DNA from 2 places in the Spirosoma agri genome. Region 1 is predicted to be linked to the other one. Evidence: riboswitches for the same ligand, from Rfam matches in the RefSeq annotation. Region 1 holds a riboswitch; the other holds the start of a gene.
The links. A riboswitch is a leader RNA that binds a small molecule or an ion and turns the genes downstream of it on or off. The one in region 1 is predicted to bind S-adenosylmethionine.

Region 1 (7,469 bases):
GCTGATGCGGCTGGCCGAACAAGTGGTAAAGGGCGTTACGCTGGAAGGAATTCCACTCGCGGACGGCGGTGTTTCGAACCGTCCAGTAAAAGTGATGACCGGTACAGTGGTAACGGGTGATGTATTCGTTGCTTCGCCCGTGAAAGTGAGCAGCTTACGGGCTGATTTTGGGGCTGATGCTACCGAAATGGAAGGAGCTGCTATTGCGCAGGTGTGTTATCAGCTACAGGTGCCTCATCTGATCATCCGCAGTCTCAGCGACCGCGCCGATGCAGAAGCGCATATTGCCTACGATAAATTTTACCCCACAGCCGCCCGCAATTCAGCGAAATTAGTCATCGCGATTGTGCAGGCACTATAGTCATTTGCCGGTCGCTGGTTTAGTCGGAGGAGCTACGTGTTCCTTCGGAGAAAACGAAGCGGTTTCCCGTCCGGCTTTTTTTAATCCAATTAACTAGTTATACGTTCAGCCCGATGGCTGCCAGTTCTCTTATGCTCAACACGGACAAACCTTTTTCCAAGAACCCCTTCCAATCTTTCTGGTGGGCAGGTTATGAATGCACCGACCAGCTCAATTGCTTTGGAAATCGGGTCGATTTTTTGCCGCTGACAGGTCATTCACAGTTGCTTAGCGACGATTATAATCAACTCAATTCGTTTGCCATTCGTACCGTTCGGGAAGGTATTCGCTGGAGTCAGGTCGAAAAAACGGCTTACCAGTACGACTGGACGATGGTCGAGCGTATGTTAGCGGAAGGACATCGGCAGGGTGTTCAGCAGGTCTGGGATTTGTGCCATTTTGGTTACCCCGACGACCTGACGCCGTTGCATCCGATGTTTGCCCGGCGTTTCGCGGCCTTGTGTCGGGCATTTGTTCGTTTTTACCGGGACTTGTACCCCGATGACGTGCTGATCGTAACGCCGATCAACGAAGTAAGCTTTATGTCGTGGCTGGGTGGTGATGTTCGCGGTACATCGCCCTATTGCACCAGGCAGGGCTGGGAGGTGAAGTTGGGGCTAATGCGAGCCTACATTGAGGGCGTGGCTGCGATGCGCGAAATCGACCCGTCTATCCGCATCCTTACGACCGAACCGCTGATTCAGCTGGTACCCCCGCAGAATGCTACCAGAGGTGAAATTATGGATGCGGCCATTGCGGACGAAAACCAGTTTCAGTCCGTCGATATGCTGGCCGGAAAAATCGCTCCCGAATTAGGGGGCTCACCCGAATACCTTGACATACTGGGGTTCAATTACTATTACAATAACCAGTGGGTCAACAAGACGGGTATATTTCTGGGTTGGAACGACGCCGTCCCCGATCCGAGATGGGTTCCACTGCGACGCTTGCTGATGAAAGCTTATCATCGGTATGGCAGACCCATTGCCCTGACCGAAACGAGCCATCCCGGCATTGACCGGCCCGGCTGGATTAGTATGATTGGGCGCGAATGTGCGGCTGTTCTGGAAGCGGGTGTCCCACTTTGGGGCGTATGCTTGTATCCGATCATAGACCGACCCGATTGGGACCATCTGGACAACTGGCATCGTTCTGGCCTATGGGATGCCGATTTAACCGTCGATCCACCCGGTCGTATCCTGTATAAACCGTATGCTGACGCATTGCTGCAAGCACAACGTGCGGTGTCTGACACGTCTTTACTCGTAGCTAACTCATCCGTTGTCTAGGGAGTTACCACGATTGAGAAGAGTGTGGACCAATCAGATGCCGGGGGGTCTATACTGAGGGTTGTCTTCGGGGATGGTAGGTTTCGACGAGGCTGAATGGTGTATTTAGCACCATTCAGCCTCGTATTGATAATCAGTATATTATAGGTATATCTGGACCATTTTATGCCAGTCATCGGCCTGATGCGCCCGCCCGTCCCATATATGTAATTCGTGCTTTATATGTTTCGTGCAAAGCGTTTCGCTCAGGGCCAGATTGCTATTCAGAAACGGATCGGCAGCGCCTACGGTCATGACGATCTGCATCCGGCGCAGATCGTCCAGCACGTCCGTATTTTCCAGATTTGGTAGGAAATGATTTGGGTTGTGAAAGTAAATATCTTCGTCGTAATAGTCATCGAACAAGCCACGGAACTCCGCAACGGGGGCGGATAAATCGTACCGGCCACTCAACGCGACTAGTTTACCGAACCATTGGGGATGGCGAAATGCAATGTTGGCCGCATGATAAGCCCCCAAACTACAGCCATGTGAAATCATGAAAGGCTGCGGATTTTTCAGCCGGGAAAACGGCAGGACTTCGTTCAGAATGTAGTGTTCATACTGGCCGTGCCGTTTGATCCGATCCGGTGGGGGAATATAGCGGTTATAGATGCTCTCCCGATCGATGCTATCGACGCAGAAAAGCTGGAGCCAGCCCTTATCGAGTCGATCGGCAAGTGCGTTGACAAGGCCTATCTCTTCGTACTCATAAAAACGGCCACGTCGGGTCGGAAAAACTAAAACCCGAGCGCCAGCATGGCCAAAAACCAGCAATTCCATGTCACGGTTCAGATTTGGGCTGAACCACTTGTGATACTCACGATCCATAACGAAGCGGAAAGGTTTGATGAAATTGCAGCCGTCGACGCAAACTAAGGCAACTTAGTAGGTAAACAAATTATTAAAAATTTGCGATTCCTCTAAAACCTGCTTCCAGACCTGGTAACCTGCCGAGTTGAGATGAAGACCATCGGCTTCAAAAAGTTCACGACGTGGCCGACCATCGCCACCCAGTAGGGGCGATGTCATGTCGATCGTCTGAAAAAGAGGATTTTTACGAACCTCGTCAGTGATGAGCCTGTTCGTTGCGCGAATTTTATCCCCGATTCCCCAGCGGGCCGGACTCAGTTTTATGGTAAGAAAAGACAGCGAAGTATCGGGCAACTGCTGGCGCATTCGGTCGGCAAGGGCGCAAAAAAACAGGCACACTTCTTCTGGGTGTCGTCCATCGCCGAGGTCATTATCACCTGCATAAAACACGATGGACTTTGGGTTTACCGGCACCACCAGCCGGTCAAAAAACCAGGTGCAGGCTGCGAGCGTTGACCCACCGAAGCCCAGATTGAGTGTGTTTATCTGGGGGAAATCGTTTGCCAAGGTTGTCCAGAGCCGGATCGATGAGCTACCATAAAACACAACCCGGTCAGCCGTGGGATCAATTGTCTTGGTTTTGGCTTCGAGTAGCCGAACTTCGTCTTCGTACCAGACCATCTGGTTATAGTAGGATTAAGTGTTGCCTGACGGCTTCTAATAAACTCTCTGGATAGGCTTTCGCACCAGTATTTATTAACTCAAAAGTAGAAGAATGAGTTGCTATGCGTTCTAGAGTTATTAGCTTTTGGCACTTATTTGTTGAGGTAAATTTGTCTTTTAGGATAAACCGTACGATTTTTTACTTTTTCACCGGCTCCGCCAGTTTCTTTAAATCCGGTTCAGCTGCCGCCATCCATTTGCGGATAATGCCACCCAAGGGCCGGAATTCGATCAGAAAACCATCGTGTCCATAGAGTGAATCAATCTCTTCGTAGGTTGCATCCGGAATGTGGCGGGCCAGAAACTGCTGTTCAGTTGGAGGAAACAGCAAATCAGACCGGATGCCAACAACCAGCGTTCGGGCTTTTATCTGATTCAGGGCGTTCAGAATGCTGCCCCGGTTGCGGCCAACATTGTGCGAGTCCATTACCTTCGAGAGTGTCCAGTACGTAAACGCGTTGAATCGTTCGGCGATTTTCTCACCCTGGTAGCGCTGATAACTAGCTGACTTATAGCCGTCCAGCTGCTCGTTGTTGTCGAGCGCCTGCGTGAACCCGTACGTATCGTAATTTCGGTACGAAATCATCGCCATGGCCCGAGCCGCTTTCATGCCCTGCGCCCCGGCATCGTCGCGCCGTTCGATCCAGGTCGGATCTGCCTCAATGGCCATCCGTTGCGCTTCGTTAAAGGCAATGCACCAGGGCGATGCCACCGCGCTGGCGGCAATCAAGACTAAGTTGTCGATCAGATTTGGTCGCAGGATGGCCCATTCGACGGATTGCTCACCACCGACCGATCCGCCGACGCAGGTGTGGATTTTTTCAATGCCCAGTTCCTGACGCAGCAGGTCCATCGCTTCGACCATATCGCGCACGGTTATGGCCGGAAACTCGTGGTAGAACGGTTGTGTGGTGGCCGGATTGATCGAAAGAGGGCCGGTCGATCCGTAGCAGGAACCCAAAATGTTGGCACAGACGATGAAATTGGTTTCCGGATTGAAGTATTTACCGGTTCCAACCATGCCAGACCACCAGTCACCCGGATCGGCATTGCCCGTGAGCGCGTGGCAAACCCAGATAACATTGGATCCGTCATTGTTCAGGGTTCCACGCGTTGTGTAAGCCAGCCGAAAACCCGGCAGACTCTCTCCCGATTCGAGCGGGAACGAATATTTATAGTCGAAATACTGGATGTCCAAAGGATGATGCGTTTTCTGCTCTGACGTTTTCAGCGGTGGCGGAGACACAAGCTGAAAACCATAAACGAACTGGAACCGCCCAAGACCACTCCCGGTCAACGGTGCGATAAGGTGAGTAAGACTTAGTAGGCCGTGGAAGGCATACCGTGCTGTTGGTAGAGCATGTGAGTATACGATTTATAGTCCCTAACGATCCGCCATCGCGGTTGCTTTAGGCAGGAGTTAGCACCTTGCCGTGTGGTAGGTTGCCAGCGATTCACAGAGCCTGATCTCTCCTCGCTTCTTTATAAATCAATTGACGCCGGTAGTATTGTGCGTGACGTCTGGTAATTGACTTGATAACGCAAGTATACTAGCCAAACCGCGCCAATCCAAACACCATCCTTATTTTCTGGCCATTGCCTTATTTTTTTGACTTCGTTCCTGAACAGGGTATATTTAATCAGCGGTATATTTACTTTTGTAGCGAAGACACGTCACCGATGAGCAAAACGTACCATTACAATCGCGAGAATGCTACCCGCGCAGCTGGCACTACGACCCTGAAGGACGCCATCGGACAGCTATTGAAAGCGTATCAGCTTCAGACCCGCTTTAACGAAACGTATCTCGAAGCATTCTGGGGACGCATGATGGGACCAACGATCGCATCACGCACAAACCGGCTCTACGTTCGGGATCGTAAACTGTACATCGAGATTGCCTCAGCCCCGTTGCGTAACGAACTTGTCAATGCCAAGCAGAAGCTGATTCAGCTCGTAAACAAAGACATGGGTACCGATGTGATTGACGATGTAATATTTATCTAGTTTCCTGCCTAGAACTGAATCAATAAGTTCTGCCGCTCCTGCTGCATCGTTAAGGGCTCATCAACGAATTTGGCGTTCAACCCCAGCCGCTGACAGATTGCCAGCCATTCCTGTTTGGGAACCACCAGAAAACCATTGTTCTTACGGACCTTGTAATACGAAGAAAATCGCAGGCGTACCAATAGGCGGATCATCGTCAGTAACTGACCTTGCCGGAGCGACCGGCCGATAATGCTCCCGATATCTTTCAAAACACTGCCGCCAACCATCAGGTCACAGATCATCGCTTTGGCACCGGGTGCCGCAACCTGCTTCATAGAAGCCAGCAGTTGCTCAACTTCGGCGACGTTGCGGTAATACTGAACCACGCTCATAACGATAATTACATCAAACCGCTGGTTTAGGACCGGGCTGAAATTGAGGTAGTCGTCCGCCGGTAAATCGTGAAAATGAACCGTAGGATGTTGGGCGTGTACGTTGCGGGCGATCTCGTTATAACGTTTGGATATGTCCAGTCCGTGCATCTCGGCAACCCGGTCGTGCCAGGCTGTTTCCAGATTGCCAGGGCCGGAGCCAATATCCAAAACTTTTAGATTTTTCGACAGTGGAATGTATTTTTCTACCCGTGCCAAGAAATAGCCATAGTTAACGGACATGGAATTATCAAATTCGTTTTCCTCCTGCCAGAAATCGAGCCACGTTGCTGCTTCGTTAGCCATGTTTAGTTTGGTCGCTACTGAATTGTCTACTTGATTGTATGAATATACGCTGACCCGGAGTCAGCAGACTGTGGTTCCTGAATCGCGTCAATAGCTCTTCCCCAATGACAACTCCGAATTGTGAACATCCGCCGATGCACCAGTTGATGAAGGTATGTGCATCTGCCAGATAATTCGAAACCAGATCAACACGCAGGGTAACGCTTTGAGAACGTAAGGCAACACGAATCGGTCTCGCAAAACAGGTGGAAATATATCACTCGGCGAAAAAACCGTTAATACGAGGCAGCTGATCAGGAGCGTCTTATCCAATAAACTCCGGGGGCAATAGAACCACCAGATCATGACCCCGGTAACGGCCGTAATGTACGTAGGCGATTCCGAAACAGGATTGAAAATGACCTGAAAGATAAGCACCGAGGCAACCATCAGCATCCGAAACCAACGCTGGCCAAATCGTTTGGTATGAATGTATACGGTACAGAATAAGACCACGCCAAAACCGATAATAACCGGTGTGGCAACATCGGGCGAAATAAACGTATGGACAAGCCGGTGAATGGACGTATTCGCCCATTTGTCGTGATCGGATTTGATGAGCAACTGATTGACCCACAGCTCATACTGCCACCATAATTTAGCGGGCGACGTGAAAAAGATCGGTAGCAAACCCAGTACCACCGCCCAGCCGACCATGGCTACCAAAAAACGGGGCTTCTGCGGATAGAGTAGAAACAGAGCCGCAGCAACTAGGCTGTAAATTTTGATATTGAAGCCCAGCACAATGAAAAAGGCCGCCCAGATGGGTTGCTTTTTCTCGAAACTGATAAAAGCAAATAAGGGAATAGCCGCAATGAATGGATTCGTCTGGCTGTTGACCAGTGACGTGAATAACTCCTGTAGACAAAACCAGTAGGCGAATACTTTCTGCTGGTGCGTAAATGGCATACGGTATATGGCCAGTACCCAGACGCCCGCGAACAAAAAATGCCAGAGAAATAAGCCTAACCGAAACGGTAACCCAAAAATAGGTGAAAACAACGCTGCGAAGGTAGGCGCATAGTGATAATGGTCTCCATATTCGGCTGGGTACTCATTATACAGGCTTACACCATCGATCAAATGGTAAAGCGAATAGTAGAAAATCTTGTAATTATTCGAATCAAGGAGAATAACTATCCGCGTACTGGCGAACAGTGTAAGGAGGGCGTAAACACCAAAAATAAAGCGGTAGTCGCTGAATATCGGTTTCTTGAAGAATGATAACATCAAAAGGAAATGTCAGACATAAGAGTAGGTACTCAATGGGAAGTCGCTGTCAGTTGCTGCGTAAAAGCCCCCATTGTGGCAAACTCGCCCATCGGTCTCAGATACCGCAATAACGCTTCAACCCGGTCGAGTAATGCATCGCGGGAGTGTCGACGAACGTACGTGGGAATTTTTTCGTAGCCTGACAGGTCCGTAAACTCCCACGGATGA
Region 2 (7,469 bases), on a different contig from region 1:
GGTAGTGTTATGATTGGTAGCAAAGCTGGATTTGCTAATACAACAGGGGGGGCTAATACATTTGTCGGGGCTAGCGTTGGATCCAAGAATACGACTGGGTTTGCAAATTCATTTTACGGTTACGGCGCAGGTAGAGAAAATACAGTTGGTTTGAACAATACTATTGTAGGATATATAGCAGGATCAAGTACTACTTCTGGGTATTCTAATTCGTTTTATGGCGTTGCCGCAGGCTTTTCTAATACATCTGGTTATTTCAATTCGTTTTTTGGTGAAGCTGCAGGACACTTATACTCGACAGGTCATCATAATAGTTTCTTTGGAAGACAGGCAGGAGCTGGGAATGGTAGAACGGATGGCGTTCAACTGACTTTTGCGAGTGGTTCTTACAACTGTTTTTTTGGTGATTTTGCCGGATATAATAACAACAATGCTAATTATAACGTCATGATCGGAGATAGTACAGGGGCTAATAATCAAGGTTCGGGAAATGTGATGGTTGGTAGCCGCGCAGGACGGTCTAACCAGACAGGGCAACAAAATACTTATCTTGGTTATCAATCCGGCTATAAAGCTGTTGCAGATTCCAATACCTTTGTCGGCTACCAATCCGGTTACGTCACAACAACCGGGAAAGGCAACACTTTTTTTGGTACATCGTCAGGGCGAGGGAACACGACGGGTAGCCATAATACGTTCGTTGGTAATGGTGCCGGTCCTGCCAGTAGCAACATGGACGATAACGTCTATATCGGCTACACGACAGGAAATCATGACAGCGGCTCACGAAATACATTCCTAGGTACTGGAGCTGATGCCATTGCGCAGAATCTGATCAACGCAACGGCTATTGGGGCTGGTGCAAATGTCGCGGTTAGCAATGCTGTGGTGTTGGGTAATCAGGCTAATGTGGGTATCGGTACGTCAGCACCCACGGCCCGTCTCGATGTCAATAGTGGTATTGATCATGAATCTGGTATCCGAATGAGCCGACTTACGGCTAGTAGTCCTGCTCGGCTGACCCTGCTCGACAAAGTACTTACCGTTGATGACAATGGTCAAATCGTGCTGGCTCAAACGGGTCGTTACTCGGTTAAGCAAGTGAACGATTGGTCCGACAAAGTCTTTGATCCTGCTTACAGACTTCGTTCATTAGCTGAGGTCGAACAATTCATCCAAAAAAACGGGTACCTACCGGGCGTTCCTTCGGCAGAGCAGGTTATTCGGGAAGGTGTTGATGTCGGTAAGATGGACGCCAAGCTGTTGGAAAAGGTCGAAGAACTGACGCTCTACAGCATTCAACTCGAAAAAGCTGATCAGGCTAAACAACAGGAATTACACCAGTTAAGAGCAGAGGTGAACGAGTTGAAGCAACTCGTAAAGCAACTGCTGGAAAAGAAATAAAGGCTTTCACTGGCTTGGTACACAAACGCCCGACCGTAATATTACGGTCGGGCGTTTGTGTACCAAGCCAGATCGGTCTATCCGCTATTTACTCGCTACGGAGTGCTTTATCTGTGTTCGGTCAAAGGCGTCGATGTAGCTTTTCGCACTGGCGTTCAGGATGGTGACACCCCGGTGATCGGCATAGGTGCGGATAACTTCGTAACCTCGGAACACTTTATGTAAGGATAAGAACTGCGAAGCCATCGAAAACGTGCGTTGTCGGTGCTTGTCAGAATACACAGGCTGATGCGTTACGTCTTTGGGCTTGTCGTAAAAGTGAATCTGCTTGATCAGCAACTGATTTTGATCCGTTAATCGAATCTGTTCATGCCAGGACGTATCCGCGCCAAACAGGTAAATCGTTTCAAACTGGCGGTTGATCATGAGGGTCAGGGCCGCAATGATAACTGTCTGCGCCTGAGGCATCCCAAACCCATTGGCGTAGAGCCAGTAGGTCAGCCACTGGAAACCGCTGACCACGGTGTAGTTGAAATAAACGACCTTGATCTGCGGATTGCCGCGTTCAATTTGACCGAGCAAATAAGAGCCTTTGGCAAAATGAGGCACGTAGAGCAACATCGGCCAGTCTACGCGTTCCAGAAAGACCGACAACGTTTGGCGAATATCATCGCGGTCGGTTGTCTGCTTCGTGAAAACGAAATAATTAGGGTCCGAAATGACGTAGTTCTGAGGGCGAAGGCGATGAAAAATATCGGCGTGGGCAAAATTATTGACGCAGACGATTTCGGTTTGCCGGATAAAATCAAAATGCTCCGCCAGCGACTCATTCAGCGATGGACCGTTTCCCAATACCGAGCAAATCGGTAGCTGTCGGGCCGGTAGCTGCGCTTTATGGCGACCACGAATCACGACTTTTACCAGTGACAGCAGCGATTTGACGAATTCGCTCAGGAATTGACTCAGGGAATTAAAACCAGCTTCAAGCATGCGGTCGGCACCAGACAGGAGCCACTTTTTCCACAAAATAACGAAAAAAACACCAGACACGCCGGTAATAAAATTAGCGGGTTCACAGGGTTTTCTCAACGGTCATTTTTGGGGATGACTGCGCACCGAGATTTTGCTTGAAACGGATCAAACCGGGTTTGGGCCGCCGGTCATTGTCGAGCGATACGCCCAGATCCAATAGTCGTATGCCCTGTTGCCGACAATAGGTAACCAATCCATCGGTGAGCATAACCAGTGGGCTAAATGACTGATAATCGGGATTCGATGCTGGTAAAAAGCTGTATAAAATATCCTTTCGTACGCGTACAGCAACCGTCATGGCTGCGATTTTGTCCGCATCGTTCACGGTGAAAACAATGAATTGATCCGGGAATTTCTGTAGTAATGTGGTCAACTGTTCAGGACTGATCGTAAGCTGGTATTCCTTCGTCCGTCTTGCTTCCACTATGAAGTTTATGGCGTCGTCAACGCGCGTCGTTGGCCAAAGGTTAACCTGAAAACCGGCCTCCCGGCATTTCCGCAGTCGTCGGCGTTCCGATGCGTTGATCGTTGCGCTAAATGGGCGTTCGGTAATTGGCAGAAAAAAATTCTCGTGTAGTTTGATCAGTCGGAAGCCTTGTTCCTCTAAGGCAACTGCCAGCCGGTTTGCCTGTTCAGGGGCGTAACAATGGGGGTAGTTGACCAGGCGTAGGGTCGAGGCTCCGAAAGAACGAGCCGTTTCCTGAAGCGATTTAATAAATGCGTCGAGAACCGTGCCGGGAAGCGTCTCGGCAAATTCGATTGACCCAAACGGGGCCGCAACAGGACTAACGATTCCGTTGGCCGTAACAAAAAAAGCACACCGCGCGTCTGCCTGGTTTGTACGCTGATTCAGTGCCGAGAGCAGGTAAAACGATCCACTTTGTTGTTGGCACAGGTGTTCGTGTTCATTGAAGAAAAAACCGGGCTGGCAGAATGCGGGAACGTCGGAAGCTTGTGGATGCTGCTGCCGGAGCAGAATATAGTCCGTCATAAACCCAAGCAACTTAAAAATTTAGTACACAAATATAGTGTAAGTGTATATAAATAGGCACTTGCATTATATTTGTGGCGACTGGACCAATAAAAAATCCCTGCGATCGACGATCACAGGGATTTTTTATTGACTTGTGTAGCTGCGTTAGAGAGCGGTTTTCTCCTTGTTGAGTTGCTCAAAAACCAGTTGAATGATACCATCTTTCAGGCCGAGATCCGGAACGACGATCTTATTGGCTCCAGCCCATTTCATTACCGAAATGTAGATGTCGGCAGCGGGCACGATCACATCGGCGCGGTCGGCATTGAGTCGAAGTTTATTGATGCGGTCTTCCTGGCTGAACCCGGCGATGTAATTTCGGATTCGTTCGATTTCGGCTCGGGTTGATTCGGAGTCGGATGTTTTAGACGCCAGATTAAAGAGTTTGCTGATGTTACCACCCGTACCGACCGCAATGATTTCCGCTGACGAATCGATATTTTCTTCAACCCAGTCCTCAATTTTCCGCCAGGCCCCTTTCGTTTCTTTCCCTTCCAGCAGTCGCACAGAGCCTATTTTAAACGACTTGGAATTTATTTTTTGCCGGTTCCGGTACAGGTTCAGTTCGGTGCTGCCACCACCCACGTCGATGTGGAGAAACTGCTGATCGTCGAGTGCCTGCACAACCACATTATTGATCAGTTCGGCTTCTTTACTGCCATCGATAATGTGAATCTTGATGCCGGTTGATGCTTCGATACGATCGGCGATTTCTTGTCCGTTGGATGACTCCCGCATGGCCGACGTAGCGCAGGCCATGTAGTCCGTAACTTCGTGCAGTTCCATCAGCAGTTTGTACACCTGCATTAGTTTGGTGGTGCGGGCTTCGCTTTCGGGCGTTAGTTCGCCAAAATTGAAGACATCGTGCCCAAGTCGAAGCGGAAAGCGGACGTATTCAACCCGTTTGAAACTAACGATGTCGTCATTATGTAATACTGTTGAAATTTGCAGACGGGCTGCATTGGAACCGATATCAATGGCTGCTAGTTTCATCAAATATAAGTCGTGACCAATCGGACTGCCAGTGCCATAACTGAGCAAATTAATGGGTAATACTGACAACCGAACGGCCTCTGTTTACTAAATTGCTCATTCATTCATGCGCCCAAAATTAAGCTATTTTTGGGGACTATGGCTAGAATCTATACCTTTGCTTAAGTGCTTATCAAGAAAGACGGAGGGATTGGACCCTGCGATGTCTTGGCAACCAGCCGCTTACTCTACAAGCCGGAAAAGGTGCCGCTTTCCACCCCAGTTTGCGCGGGGACAGATAAGTTAGCGTTTCTGCTTCCTTCGCCTGTTTTGATAAGCCCCGGTTTTTACGACGCATTGCTTTAAAGCGACCATTGGCGCGCTGTCAACTCTATAAATTTTGGATCACTTGGAACTGATTACAGACCTACTGAAAAAGCGGATTCTTGTTCTCGACGGTGCGATGGGAACGATGATTCAACGGTACGAGCTTAGTGAAGCCGATTACCAGGGAGAACGCTTTAGAGGATATCCGCACGACGTAAAGGGAAACAACGATCTGCTGTCGATCACACAGCCGCAGATCATTCAGGAAATTCATAAGCAGTACCTCGAAGCTGGTGCCGATATTATCGAGACCAATACCTTCAGCAGTACGTCGATTGCCATGGCGGATTACCACATGGAAGAACTGGCGTATGAACTGAACTACGAATCGGCCCGGATTGCCAAAGACGTTGCGGACGAAATAACGAAGCAAAATCCGGATAAGCCGCGCTTTGTGGCCGGTGCACTGGGACCCACAAACCGCACGGCCTCGTTATCGCCCGATGTCAACAACCCCGGCTACCGGGCTGTTACGTTCGATAATCTGGTCGATGCGTACTATGAACAGGTTCGTGGCCTGGTCGAAGGGGGAGCCGATTTGTTGCTGGTCGAAACCATATTCGATACGCTCAACGCCAAAGCCGCGCTGTTTGCAATCGACAAATATTTCGCGGAGAATCCGGAGCGGACCGTGCTGCCGATCATGGTGTCGGGAACCATTACCGATGCCAGTGGCCGGACATTGTCGGGGCAAACGACTGAAGCGTTTCTCTACTCGATTTCGCACTTGCCATTATTAAGTGTGGGGCTGAACTGTGCGCTCGGTGCTGAACTGATGCGGCCCTATATTCAGACGCTGGCCAAAGAGGCTCCGTTCTTCACCTCGGCCTACCCGAATGCGGGGTTACCGAACGAATTTGGTGAATACGATGAAACGCCGGATATGATGGCGTTGCAAATCGAAGATTTCGTTAAGAGCAATTTTATCAACATCGTTGGGGGTTGCTGCGGCTCAACGCCCGATCACATTCGGGCCATTGCCCAGGTAGCCGCCAAATACCCGCCCCGTCAGGTGCCGGAGCCGGAGCCCTATCAGAAACTGAGTGGTCTGGAACCGTTGAAAATCACGGAGCTGACCAACTTTCTGAACGTGGGTGAGCGGACCAACGTGACGGGTTCGAAAAAATTTGCCCGACTTATTAAAGAAGGCAATTACGATGAAGCCCTGAGCATTGCCCGGGGGCAGGTGGAAGGGGGCGCGCAAGTGATCGACGTCAATATGGACGAAGGCATGCTGGATTCGGTGGAGGCCATGACCACGTTCCTGAACCTGATCGCTGCCGAACCCGACATTGCGCGCGTCCCGATCATGGTCGATTCGTCCAAGTGGGAAGTTATCGAAGCTGGTCTGAAATGCGTTCAGGGCAAGGCGATTGTGAACTCTATTTCGCTGAAAGAAGGCGAGGAAGCATTCATCGAACGGGCCAATCTTGTCAAACGCTACGGAGCTGCTGCGGTGGTGATGGCATTCGATGAAACGGGTCAGGCTGACTCCTATGAACGACGCATCCAGATTTGCGAACGGGCGTACCGGATTCTGGTCGATAAGGTCCATTTCAATCCGCAGGACATCATCTTCGATCCGAACATCCTGACAGTGGCAACGGGTATCGAAGAACACAATAACTACGCCGTCGACTTTATCAATGCTACCCGCTGGATCAAAGAAAACCTGCCGCTGGCCAAAGTGAGCGGGGGCGTATCCAACATTTCGTTCAGTTTCCGGGGGAATGACTTCGTACGCGAAGCAATGCACTCGGCCTTCCTGTACCACGCCATTCGGGCGGGTATGGACATGGGTATCGTTAACGCTGGCCAGCTGGAGGTATACGATAGCATTCCTAAAGATTTGCTGGAACGTTGTGAAGATGTCTTGCTGAACCGCCGGGACGACGCGACCGAACGCCTGGTCGATTTTGCCGAAACGGTAAAGGCCAAGGGGAAAGCCATTGTTCAGGATGATGCGTGGCGTAAGGAATCGGTGCATGAGCGGCTCAAACATGCGCTCATCAAGGGCATTACGGATTATATCGATCAGGATGTAGAAGAGATCCGGCAGCAGGTTGCGCGCCCGTTGCACATTATCGAAGGACCACTGATGGACGGTATGAACGTTGTCGGTGATCTGTTCGGTGCCGGTAAAATGTTCCTGCCGCAGGTCGTGAAATCGGCGCGGGTCATGAAAAAAGCCGTGGCTTACCTCACCCCGTTTATCGAAGCCGAAAAAACAGGTGGCGAATCGTCCTTTGCGGGCCGAATCTTGATGGCAACGGTCAAAGGTGACGTTCACGACATCGGTAAAAACATCGTTGGCGTCGTGCTGGGTTGTAATAATTACGAAATTATCGACCTCGGTGTGATGGTACCGACGCAGAAAATTCTGGAAGAAGCGAAGAAACACAACGTAGATATTATTGGGCTAAGCGGGTTAATTACGCCCTCGCTCGATGAGATGGTTGGCGTTGCCAAGGAGATGGAACGGCAGGGATTCACCATGCCGCTGCTGATCGGTGGCGCTACCACATCGCGGGTGCATACGGCCGTCAAGATCGATCCGCACTACTCGGGGCCGGTTGTTCACGTGCTGGATGCCAGCCGAAGCGTTCCGGTAGCGGGTCGTCTCGTCAACGAGTTGCAATCA

Region 2: another riboswitch for S-adenosylmethionine. It lies ahead of metH (methionine synthase); the one in region 1 lies ahead of GK091_RS03810 (homoserine O-acetyltransferase family protein).

Annotation. Positions count from the first base shown of each region.
Region 1 covers NZ_JAAGNZ010000001.1:901,994-909,462, forward strand. Annotated here, with positions in the region: gene GK091_RS03790 (5'-methylthioadenosine/adenosylhomocysteine nucleosidase) at 1-361, shown strand, start outside; gene GK091_RS03795 (amine oxidase) at 475-1,689, shown strand; gene GK091_RS03800 (esterase family protein) at 1,831-2,559, opposite strand; gene GK091_RS03805 (SGNH/GDSL hydrolase family protein) at 2,614-3,222, opposite strand; gene GK091_RS03810 (homoserine O-acetyltransferase family protein) at 3,404-4,462, opposite strand; SAM riboswitch class I at 4,637-4,755, opposite strand; gene GK091_RS03815 (DUF721 domain-containing protein) at 4,945-5,271, shown strand; gene GK091_RS03820 (class I SAM-dependent methyltransferase) at 5,280-5,990, opposite strand; gene GK091_RS03825 (glycosyltransferase family 87 protein) at 6,078-7,259, opposite strand; gene GK091_RS03830 (polysaccharide deacetylase family protein) at 7,292-7,469, opposite strand, start outside.
Region 2 covers NZ_JAAGNZ010000002.1:1,184,085-1,191,553, forward strand. Annotated here, with positions in the region: gene GK091_RS21565 (hypothetical protein) at 1-1,404, shown strand, start outside; gene GK091_RS21570 (hypothetical protein) at 1,489-2,394, opposite strand; gene GK091_RS21575 (GNAT family N-acetyltransferase) at 2,477-3,427, opposite strand; gene GK091_RS21580 (Ppx/GppA phosphatase family protein) at 3,575-4,462, opposite strand; SAM riboswitch class I at 4,629-4,746, shown strand; gene metH (methionine synthase) at 4,905-7,469, shown strand, end outside.